DNA from 3 places in the Cytobacillus sp. Hz8 genome. Region 3 is predicted to be linked to each of the others. Evidence: riboswitches for the same ligand, from Rfam matches in the RefSeq annotation. Region 3 holds a riboswitch; each other region holds the start of a gene.
What was found. Region 3 has a riboswitch for cobalamin ahead of cobT (nicotinate-nucleotide--dimethylbenzimidazole phosphoribosyltransferase). Riboswitches for the same ligand answer to the same signal wherever they lie in the genome.
Positions count from the first base shown of each region.

Region 1: another riboswitch for cobalamin. It lies ahead of ACE38V_RS10615 (ribonucleoside-diphosphate reductase subunit alpha); the one in region 3 lies ahead of cobT (nicotinate-nucleotide--dimethylbenzimidazole phosphoribosyltransferase).
Region 2: another riboswitch for cobalamin. It lies ahead of ACE38V_RS11105 (ABC transporter substrate-binding protein); the one in region 3 lies ahead of cobT (nicotinate-nucleotide--dimethylbenzimidazole phosphoribosyltransferase).

Region 1 covers NZ_JBHKFI010000007.1:60,923-64,170, forward strand. Annotated here, with positions in the region: gene ACE38V_RS10605 (ABC transporter permease subunit) at 1-546, shown strand, start outside; gene ACE38V_RS10610 (ABC transporter permease subunit) at 581-1,375, shown strand; cobalamin riboswitch at 1,610-1,806, shown strand; gene ACE38V_RS10615 (ribonucleoside-diphosphate reductase subunit alpha) at 1,975-3,248, shown strand, end outside.
Region 2 covers NZ_JBHKFI010000007.1:163,708-166,955, forward strand. Annotated here, with positions in the region: gene ACE38V_RS11100 (hypothetical protein) at 1-692, shown strand, start outside; cobalamin riboswitch at 801-990, shown strand; gene ACE38V_RS11105 (ABC transporter substrate-binding protein) at 1,121-2,083, shown strand; gene ACE38V_RS11110 (FecCD family ABC transporter permease) at 2,049-3,107, shown strand; gene ACE38V_RS11115 (adenosylcobinamide amidohydrolase) at 3,107-3,248, shown strand, end outside.
Region 3 covers NZ_JBHKFI010000014.1:53,700-56,947, forward strand. Annotated here, with positions in the region: gene ftsH (ATP-dependent zinc metalloprotease FtsH) at 1-1,342, shown strand, start outside; cobalamin riboswitch at 1,733-1,912, shown strand; gene cobT (nicotinate-nucleotide--dimethylbenzimidazole phosphoribosyltransferase) at 2,004-3,053, shown strand.

The DNA of each region.
Region 1 (3,248 bases), on a different contig from region 3:
GGGATGAATTTTGGTGTTTCCGCATTGTCAAAAGAAACTCGAGAGAGGACGGCTGATTTTCTCTTAGTCAAACCTGTTGCTCGATCTGCGATTGTCAGTGCTAAAGTTTTGGCTTCTTTAACGATGATTTTAGTAACAGACATCGTATTTTATGGAGCATTGATGGTGATGGTCAACCTGATCGATACGGGGAGTTATAATGAAAAGGCATTTTTCCTAATCAATTTATCTATGCTCTTTTTACAACTGATTTTCTTTGCTGTTGGGTTGGTTATTTCCGTGTTTTTTAACAAACTTAAGTCTGTACTTCCCATTTCGCTTGGAGTGGTTTTGGGATTTTATATGATTAGTGCTCTGCTTGCGACCGGAAAAAATGACGAAGTAGTACGTTTTGTTTCTCCTTTTAGTTATTTTGAAACGGCTTATATTATCCAAAATATAGGTTATGATGTTCCTTATCTTGTGGCCAGTGCTGTTATAATCCTTGTGGCGATTACGGCAACCTATTGGATCTATATCAAGAAGGATATCCACACGGTGAACTAATGAGCCGTGAAATAGATGAAAAGGAGGACTGATGATGAATATTTTTATAAGGGAAATGAAAGCGAACCGGAAATCCTTGATTATCTGGAGTATATGTATGGTTTTGTTTGTTCTTAGCGGGATGAGTAAGTATACCACCTATTCATCCGGTGGGGCAGCAAGCGAAGCTTTAGCGAAATTGCCGCATTCAATGAGGGCTTTGTTAGGAATGGGAACATTTAATGTCTCAAAGATGAGTGGCTTTTTTGCTTTTCTCTTTCCATATATTGAGGTGACAGTTGCCGTTCATGCAGTACTGCTAGGAAGTCATATTCTTGCAAAGGAAGAGCGCGATAAGACAACGGAATTCCTGATGGTTAAGCCAGTATCACGGTCGTCCATTATGACCTCTAAGTTTTTAGCGGCGCTGGCTAATATCATAGTCATTAACGTTGTAACGCTAATATCCTCTATTATTTTTGTGGGGGCTTTCAATAAGGGAAAAGATATAACAAGTGAAATTATTGTCTTTCTATTAAGCTTGTTCATCGTTCAGTTGATCTTTGTTTCGCTAGGATCCCTGTTCTCAGCTATTTTGAAAAAGCCAAAAACAGCCGGATCCTGGGCAACCTTTATCCTTTTTGGTGGATTTATTATTGCGAAAATAACAGATTTGGCTGAAAATCTTGAGTTCTTAAATGTTTTTTCCCCGTTTAAATACTTTAGTTATGAGGATATAGTCAATGGAGATGGCTTGAACTTCATTGTTGTGATTCTTTCACTTGTAATGGTTGCCGTTTTTTCTACTTTATCTTATTTCTTTTATCAGAAACGGGATTTAAATGTTTGAATGATATGTTCTATGAGCTGGATTTTATGTCCAGCTCTTTTTTTCGGTTAGAAATTTTCTGATTAGGAAAAAGGGCGGAATCAAAAATAATGGCTACTATAATATGAAAATGTAAACCTAAGTGAAAAGAAGTTTTGCTAGTTTTTTACTTGTAAAATATCCTTGAATCATATACTATTAAATATATTGAATACCATATATTGAATCGCTTATAAGATTTTACAACTACATATAGTATTAGCCTTGCGATAAGATGCGATTTTCGCTTAATAGGGAATTCGGTTGGAAGCCGAGACTGCCCCCGCAACTGTAATGCTGACGAACTAAATGAACCACTGCATAAGACTGCTTAATTTTAGGTGCTTATGCGGGAAGGATTTAAAGTAGGATGAAGCATAAGTCAGGAGACCTGTCTTATCTAGTTTGTTTCAACTTCTTCGGGGAGTGAGAGGAAGAAACGGTGGCTGAAAGAAGAGGACTGCTATTCCTATTAAGTCTTATTATTCTTTTTGATGTTATCGTTTCATCCGCTCATAATGGGCGGTTTTTTTTATGGGGAAAATAGCAGTAATCACTATCAATTATAGGGGGAAATCATAATGAGTACATCGGTACAAACGGGTTTATCAAATGCTTTTGATACGATTCAAGAATTTGCTGAGAAATATCAAGTAGATGTAACAGAACTTATGGAGGAGATAGCTCCACTACATGATAGAGAGATCGAAATAAATGAGCGTGTTATTCATTATGCATTAAATAAGATTTCAATGGATCAACCGAATTGGACCTTTCTAGCTGCTCGCTTTTATTTAAATGAGTTATATAAAGAGGCAGCGAAAAATAGGAAATATGATCATTTAAAAAAATATGGAGAGCTCTATTCGTTGATTCAAACATTAACTGACATAGGGATTTATTCTCAAGATCTATTAAATACATATTCCAAAGAGGAAATCGATGAGTTTGCTCTCAGCATTGATCCAGAGCGAGATTATCTTTTTAACTACATAGGATTATTCTTATTAGCTGATCGTTATCTGGCTAGGGATTATGAGCGAAATCTTTTTGAGCTTCCTCAGGAACGATTTATGATTATTGCCATGCATTTGATGAAGGATGAGGACGCACATAAACGTGTTGGGCTTGTAAAAGAAGCATATTGGGCTTTAAGTCTCTTATATATGACTGTTGCGACACCAACACTTGCAAATGCAGGGAAAAGTTTTGGCCAGCTTTCGTCTTGCTATATAGATATGGTAGATGACTCATTAGACGGCATCTATTTAAATTTGTGGGATACAGCTAGATTGAGTAAAGATGGCGGTGGTGTTGGCCTTTATTACGGAAAGGTTCGGGCCCTTGGCTCTGATATTAAAAAATTCAAAGGGAATTCTTCCGGTGTAGTTCCTTGGATTCGTTTGATCAATGATACAGCCGTTAGTGTGGATCAGCTTGGACAACGCCAAGGTGCGATTGCTGTTTATCTTGATGTATTCCATAAAGACATTATGAACGGTTTCCTTGATTTAAAGACAAATAATGGGGATGAGCGAAGAAAAGCTCATGATATTTTCACCGGGGTTGCCATCCCTGATTTATTTATGGAAAAGCTTGAGGAAGTAGATGAGTCTGGGAAAAGCATCGGGGAGTGGCACACTTTTTGTCCTCATCAAGTTAAACAAATCATGGGGTGGAAGGATGAAAACGGAACTCCGCTTGGACTAGAAGATTTTTACGATGAAACAGAGCGGAAATACTTTACGGAAAGATATGAAGAAGCTGTACATCATCCTCTCTTACCGCGTAAGACATATAGGGCGATGGATATTATGGCGAGGATCATGATTTCTCAGCTAGAAACAGGCACACC
Region 2 (3,248 bases), on a different contig from region 3:
AGTTCAAGGAGTTTGTTTCCACTCATTTGGATTTAATAAACAATATCTTATTGTTAAAGCATGGCTTTGATGATGGGGATTTAAATATGCATACCCTTTTAGAGTATGTTCCACAAATGAGACTGAAGAAGTTGATTCAGGATGATGTATATAGCTATGGGGATTTTTGCTGGATTGATTTTGAAGAAATAGAAGGTTTAAATGAATTACCTGGGCATGAGTTAGCTGAGCTCTTATATCTGGGTCATATTAAAGAGCATTTAAAGCCCCCTTTTTATAATTATTTAAGAAATCGCTTTGTTTATCTTGCCCATGATGACGGGTGGTGGAATAAAGTTTATTACCGCCATATCAATGATTTTTACCGTTTGCTAAGTGATGTGATATCGGAAAAACTCAGTCGTATTAAATTGGAAAAGAATCTTTTGGGGATTAAGAAAAAAAGGTCTTATGCATCTGTTCATAAAGAAGTTATTTTATCCTTAAAAGGGATGATGAAGGAAGGATTGCTTTTCTCCATAAAGGATGCTAAGCAAAACCGATTACGTATCGAATTGCCCATCTATGTAATTGGAGATTTCCTCAATATGGATGATATGTATGATGAATATGAAAGAGTAAAAAAAGGATATCCGGATGGAAAGCTAGTTTATGATAAAAAAACAAGAGAATGGAATTATCTATCAAATTAGGTCGAATAGGCTTGGCAATCGTCAGGCTTTTTTTAACTTTAAAAAAGAATTGTGAAAAAATTTGTAGAATAATCATGATAATGTTGTATAATTTGTTTTAGTGAAAAATGAATAGATGAGGAATACGGTGTTTTCGCTTTTGAAAACTTAAAAGGGAAGTTGGTGAAAATCCAACGCGGTCCCGCCACTGTAAATGGGAGCTTAGCTGTATCTAGCCACTGTGCAATTGTTTGTATGGGAAGGCGCAGTTAGAGCGATGACCATAAGCCAGGAAACCTGCCTAATTCCTACACCAAATAACCTACGAGGATAGGGGGTGTGCGGCGGGCTTATCAACATGATTTAGCCAAACAGCTTACACCAACATCTCTATAGACTAGGAGATGTTTTTTTGTTTTATAAAGGTTGTTAAAAATGGGGGATTTAGCATGAAAAAATGGTATTCTTATTTATTCGCACTTATTTTGTTAATAGGTGTATTGACAGGTTGCAATGCGGACTCAAAGACAGAGAAGAGCAGCAATTCAAACAAGACTGAACAAAAGGCAGAAGCCCTTTTTCCGGTAACGATTAAAGATGCTGTTAATAAAGAGGTAAAGATTGACAAGAAACCAGAAAGAATTGTCTCATTAATGCCAAGTAATACGGAAGTTGCGTTTAAACTAGGTTTAGGAGATAAAATGGTCGGTGTTTCTGATAATGATACGTATCCAGAAGAAGTGGCGAAAATTGATAAAGTCGGAGGCATGGAGCTTAACATTGAAAAAATCATATCTTTAAAGCCTGATTTGGTTTTAGCCCATGCATCAAGTGCCCATAATTCAACGGAAGGCTTACAGCAATTAAGAGATGCAGGAATTTCAGTTCTTGTGGTGAACGACGCCCAAAACTTTGCACAAGTGTATCAATCCATTGATATGATTGGGAAGGCAACTGGTGAGGTGGATAAGGCAAATGAAGTTATCCAATCAATGAAGGACAAGATTGCAGAAATTAAGGAAAAAGCTGCAGCAATTAAAGAAAAGAAATCGGTTTACATAGAAGTATCGCCAGCTCCGGATAATTTTACAACGGGGAAAAATACATTTATGAATGAAATGCTGACCATGATCAATGCGGATAATGTGGCTGGAGATTTAGAAGGATGGGTCAAAGTCGACCAAGAAGCGATTATTAAAAAGAATCCAGATGTGATCATTTCCACGTATGGAAGTTATGAAAAGAACGCAGTGGATAAAATCATGAAGAGAAAAGGCTGGCAAGATGTTAAGGCGGTCAAAAATAAACAAATCTTTGATGTGAACCCTGACATTGTCACTCGTTCCGGTCCAAGACTTGCTGAAGGGGTAGAGGAACTTGCAAAGGCCATTTATCCAGAAAACTTTAAATAACAAGCTGCTAGCTTATCTTTTTGCAGGGATATTTCTAGTTTTTTCAAGTTTATTAGCGATATCAATCGGGACGGTTTCTGTCCCGATTTCTGATATCGCCCAAATTTTAGGGACAAAAATTTTCCATCTTTCAACTACAGATGTGGATTCGATGAATGCTAATATTGTATTAAATATCCGATTGCCAAGAGTTATTTTGGCTGGTCTTGTAGGAGCAGCTCTCGCTATTGCGGGAGCTGCCTTTCAGGGCTTATTGAGGAATCCGTTAGCAGATCCGTATACACTTGGAGTTTCCTCAGGGGCATCTGTCGGGGCAGTGTTAACCTTATTTTTTCAGGTTTCCATCCCATTTGTTGGGGAGTTTACACTTCCGGTAATGAGTATTCTTTTTTCGATATTAACCATTTTCCTGGTGCTGTTATTTGCTCGAAAAATTGAGCATTCCATGAGGGTAGAGACCATTATTTTAACAGGAATTATTTTCAGCTCTTTTTTAGGTGCAGTGATTTCTTTAATGATTGCGTTAACAGGGGATGAACTAAGACAAATTATTGGCTGGTTATTAGGAAGTGTTTCGATGCGAGGCTGGTCTTATATTCATTTGATGCTTCCATTTTTTCTGCTTGGCTCTCTTCTTCTTATCCTAAATGCGAGAGAATTGAATGCCATGACTTTTGGTGAAGAGCGGGCACAACATTTAGGCGTGAATGTGGCTAAGAGAAAGATGCTGATCTTAATTGCGGGTTCGATTTTAACAGGAGCTGCTGTGGCTGTCTCAGGGACGATTGGTTTTGTCGGCTTGGTCATTCCACATTTGACGAGGCTATTATGGGGATCGGATCATAAGCATTTGCTCCCTCTATCCATTTTAACCGGTAGTGGATTTTTGATTTTAGCTGACTTGGTGGCGAGGACTATTATTTCACCAACTGAATTACCTATTGGCGTAATCACGGCATTAATCGGTGCGCCGGTATTTGCACTTATTTTAATCAAAAGAAGGACGGAAGGCAGGGGATCATGATGTTAACCGCGGAAGGATTAACAGGGGGTTATTTGAATAAGCCCATTTTGAAGGATGTCTCCTTTCAAGTGGATCAAGGAGAGTTCTTTGGAATATTAGGACCGAATGGAAGCGGAAAAACAACGCTTCTGAAAATGCTAA
Region 3 (3,248 bases):
AACTGGAAAGTCATTCACTGATGTTGCCGGACAGGAGGAAGCGAAGGAGGCTTTATTAGAAATAGTCGATTACCTTCATAACTCTGATAAATATAAGGCAGTAGGCGCGAAAATTCCAAAAGGGGTTCTGCTTGTTGGACCTCCAGGAACAGGGAAGACCTTGCTAGCAAAAGCAGTAGCAGGGGAATCTAAGGTTCCATTCTTTTCAATCTCCGGTTCAGAGTTTGTTGAGATGTTTGTCGGGATGGGGGCTGCTAGAGTAAGAGATTTATTTAAGCAAGCCCAGGAAAAAGCCCCGTGTATTGTCTTTATTGATGAAATTGATGCGATTGGAAAAAGCAGAAATTCTGGCGTCATGGGTGGAAATGATGAAAGAGAGCAAACATTAAACCAGCTTCTTTCTGAAATGGATGGCTTTGATGCCGATAAAAGTGTAGTGATTCTTGCTGCAACCAATAGGCCGGAAACACTGGATAAAGCTTTGTTGAGACCAGGAAGATTTGACCGCAGAATCCCAGTGGAGCTTCCTGATTTATTAGGACGGGAGGCAATTTTAGCAGTTCATGCTAAAAATGTAAAGCTTGGCGATGATGTTAATTTACATGCGATAGCCCAGACGACTCCTGGGGCAAGTGGTGCCGATTTAGCCAATATTATCAATGAAGGGGCTCTTCGGGCAGTTAGACTTGGCCATCAACAGATTAGTCATAATGATATTGAGGAATCAGTAGAAGTGGTTATCGCAGGATATCAAAGAAAGAATGCAGTTATTCCAATGAAGGATAAGCTAAAAATTGCCTATCATGAAATTGGACATGCTTTAGTTGCGGCAAAGCAAAGTCATTCGGCTCCTGTGCATAAAATTACGATCATTCCAAGAACATCAGGATCTTTAGGATATACGATGCAGGTGGAGCAAGGCGAACAAGTACTGATGACGAAGGAGCAGGCATTAGATAAAATCACAACATTTATGGGAGGACGCGCTGCTGAGGAAATCATTTTCCAATCCGTAACCTCAGGTGCGTCCAATGATATTGAGCAAGCAACAAAGATTGCCCGAAGCATGGTGACCCGATTTGGTATGAGTCAGGAATTTGATATGATGGCACTTGAAACAGTAAATAATCCATATTTAGGGGAGGATGCATCCCTTTTAGTTTCATCAGAAACGGCTGCTAAAATTGATACAGAAATTCTAACAATTATAAAAACATGCCATCAAAAGGCGATTCAAATTTTGGGGGAAAATAAAGATAAGCTCCATGAATTAGCAAAATATTTACTTGAGAAAGAGACTATTACCGGAGAAGAGTTTATGGCGATTTTAACAAAAGAATAAATGGATAGGAAAAGGTCAGTCCCGTTTTGTGGCAGCGGGAACTGACCTTTTTTTTATGGAACTTTGTAGCCAAGGGAATCTTTAAGGCCTTATTCTTTACTGCTTGCAGCTTCTATTTCATCGAGTGGGATCTTAAGGGCCCTTTGCTACTCCTTCACCGTGAGCAGGATCTGCTTTGTAGCAATCCCTCCTCCTTAGCACTTAATTTTTGAGCTTTCGATTGACTTTCAAGATGAATTGTTTTGAAAATAGGAATTTTTTGACATTTTAATAATCCGTGTTGCAGTCTGCAGTAGATTTCCTGCAATTTAGGATATTCTTCATTTGTAAATCTATTAGAAAAACCTCATTGCCTAAAAATTGTATTTGCTGTACGATAAAACTATTAAAATGTGAATAAAAGCAGTAGGTGCCCAATTTTTTTGGGAGAATAGGGAATGAAGTGAGAGTCTTCAGCGGTCCCGCCACTGTAATGGGGAGTTTCATTATAGATGCCACTGGTGAAATCCGGGAAGGGATGATGGAACAATGAACCAGAGCCAGGAGACCTGCCTATTAGCTTTATTATTGTAGATGATGGAAAAGTCTGCGGTTTATTTCATGTGCCTGTCTGAAATAAACTGTAGGCTTTTCTTTTTGAATTTTAAAGGGAGTGGATCAAATGGAATTATTGAAGGACACGATTCGTTGTATTGAAGGGTTGAATGAGGAAATCATGACAGTGGCAAAGACGCGGGTGGATAGTCTGATTAAGCCGCCAAAAAGTTTGGGAAAATTAGAGGATATAGCCATTCAGTTAGCGGGTATTACGGGAAAACTATATCCGGTTATGGATAATAAAGTAGTGATCGTCATGGCTGGTGATCATGGTGTATATGAAGAAGGGGTGACGAGTAATCCTCAAGAGGTCACATTTGCACAGACTCTTCTTTTTGCCAAGGGCCTAACTGGTGTATGCACGATTGGTCATGCCTTTGGTGCAAAAATTGTCCCAGTAGATATTGGCATTAAGGTGGATTTACCAAGTGATGCTGGTGTTCTGATTAAAAAAGTGAAATATGGGACAGACAATATGGCAAAAGGTCCTGCAATGAGTCGGGAAGAAGCCATTAAAGCAATTGAAATTGGTATTGAATTGGCGAATAGGGAAATTAATCAGGGAGCCCATATTTTAGCAACTGGAGAAATGGGGATTGGCAATACAACACCAAGTACAGCTATTCTTTCGGTACTCGGAAATATTGATGCTTTGGAGGTAACAGGAAGGGGAGCCGGTCTTGGGACAGGTGGAAAAGAGCATAAAGCAAATGTCATTAAAAAGGCGATTAAAATAAACCAACCTAACGCAAAGGATGGAATTGATGTTTTAGCTAAAGTGGGAGGATTGGAAATTGGCGGAATGGCCGGCGTTATGCTTGGAGCTGCGGCAGCAAGAGTACCAGTCATTGTTGATGGGTATATATCAACAGTAGCGGCATTAATTGCTGTGACCATTGAGCCAAAAGTGAAACATTATCTTATTTCCTCTCATGCCTCCGCGGAGCCAGGTGGGAAAAGAGCGAGTGAATTACTGGGAATTGAACCGATGCTCTATATGAATATGTGCCTAGGGGAAGGATCAGGTGCAGCTCTAGCATTCCCAATCGTAGAGGCGGCATGCAGCATGATGAAAAACATGGCGACCTTTGCTGACGTGGGGATGGAAATTTAGCCAAGATACTGGGTAGTGATTTTTGAATGGTGTTAGTTGGTGGAGTTTTTTTTGAATAGTTTAGAAGATTTTTGGGATTTTACATAGATTTTGAGAATACATGCAAAATATATCATGATCTAATGAAAGATATTGAAATCATTAAGAGAATAGCGGTTAAATCGCATTTGTTCGCGGATAAGGATAAAATAATGC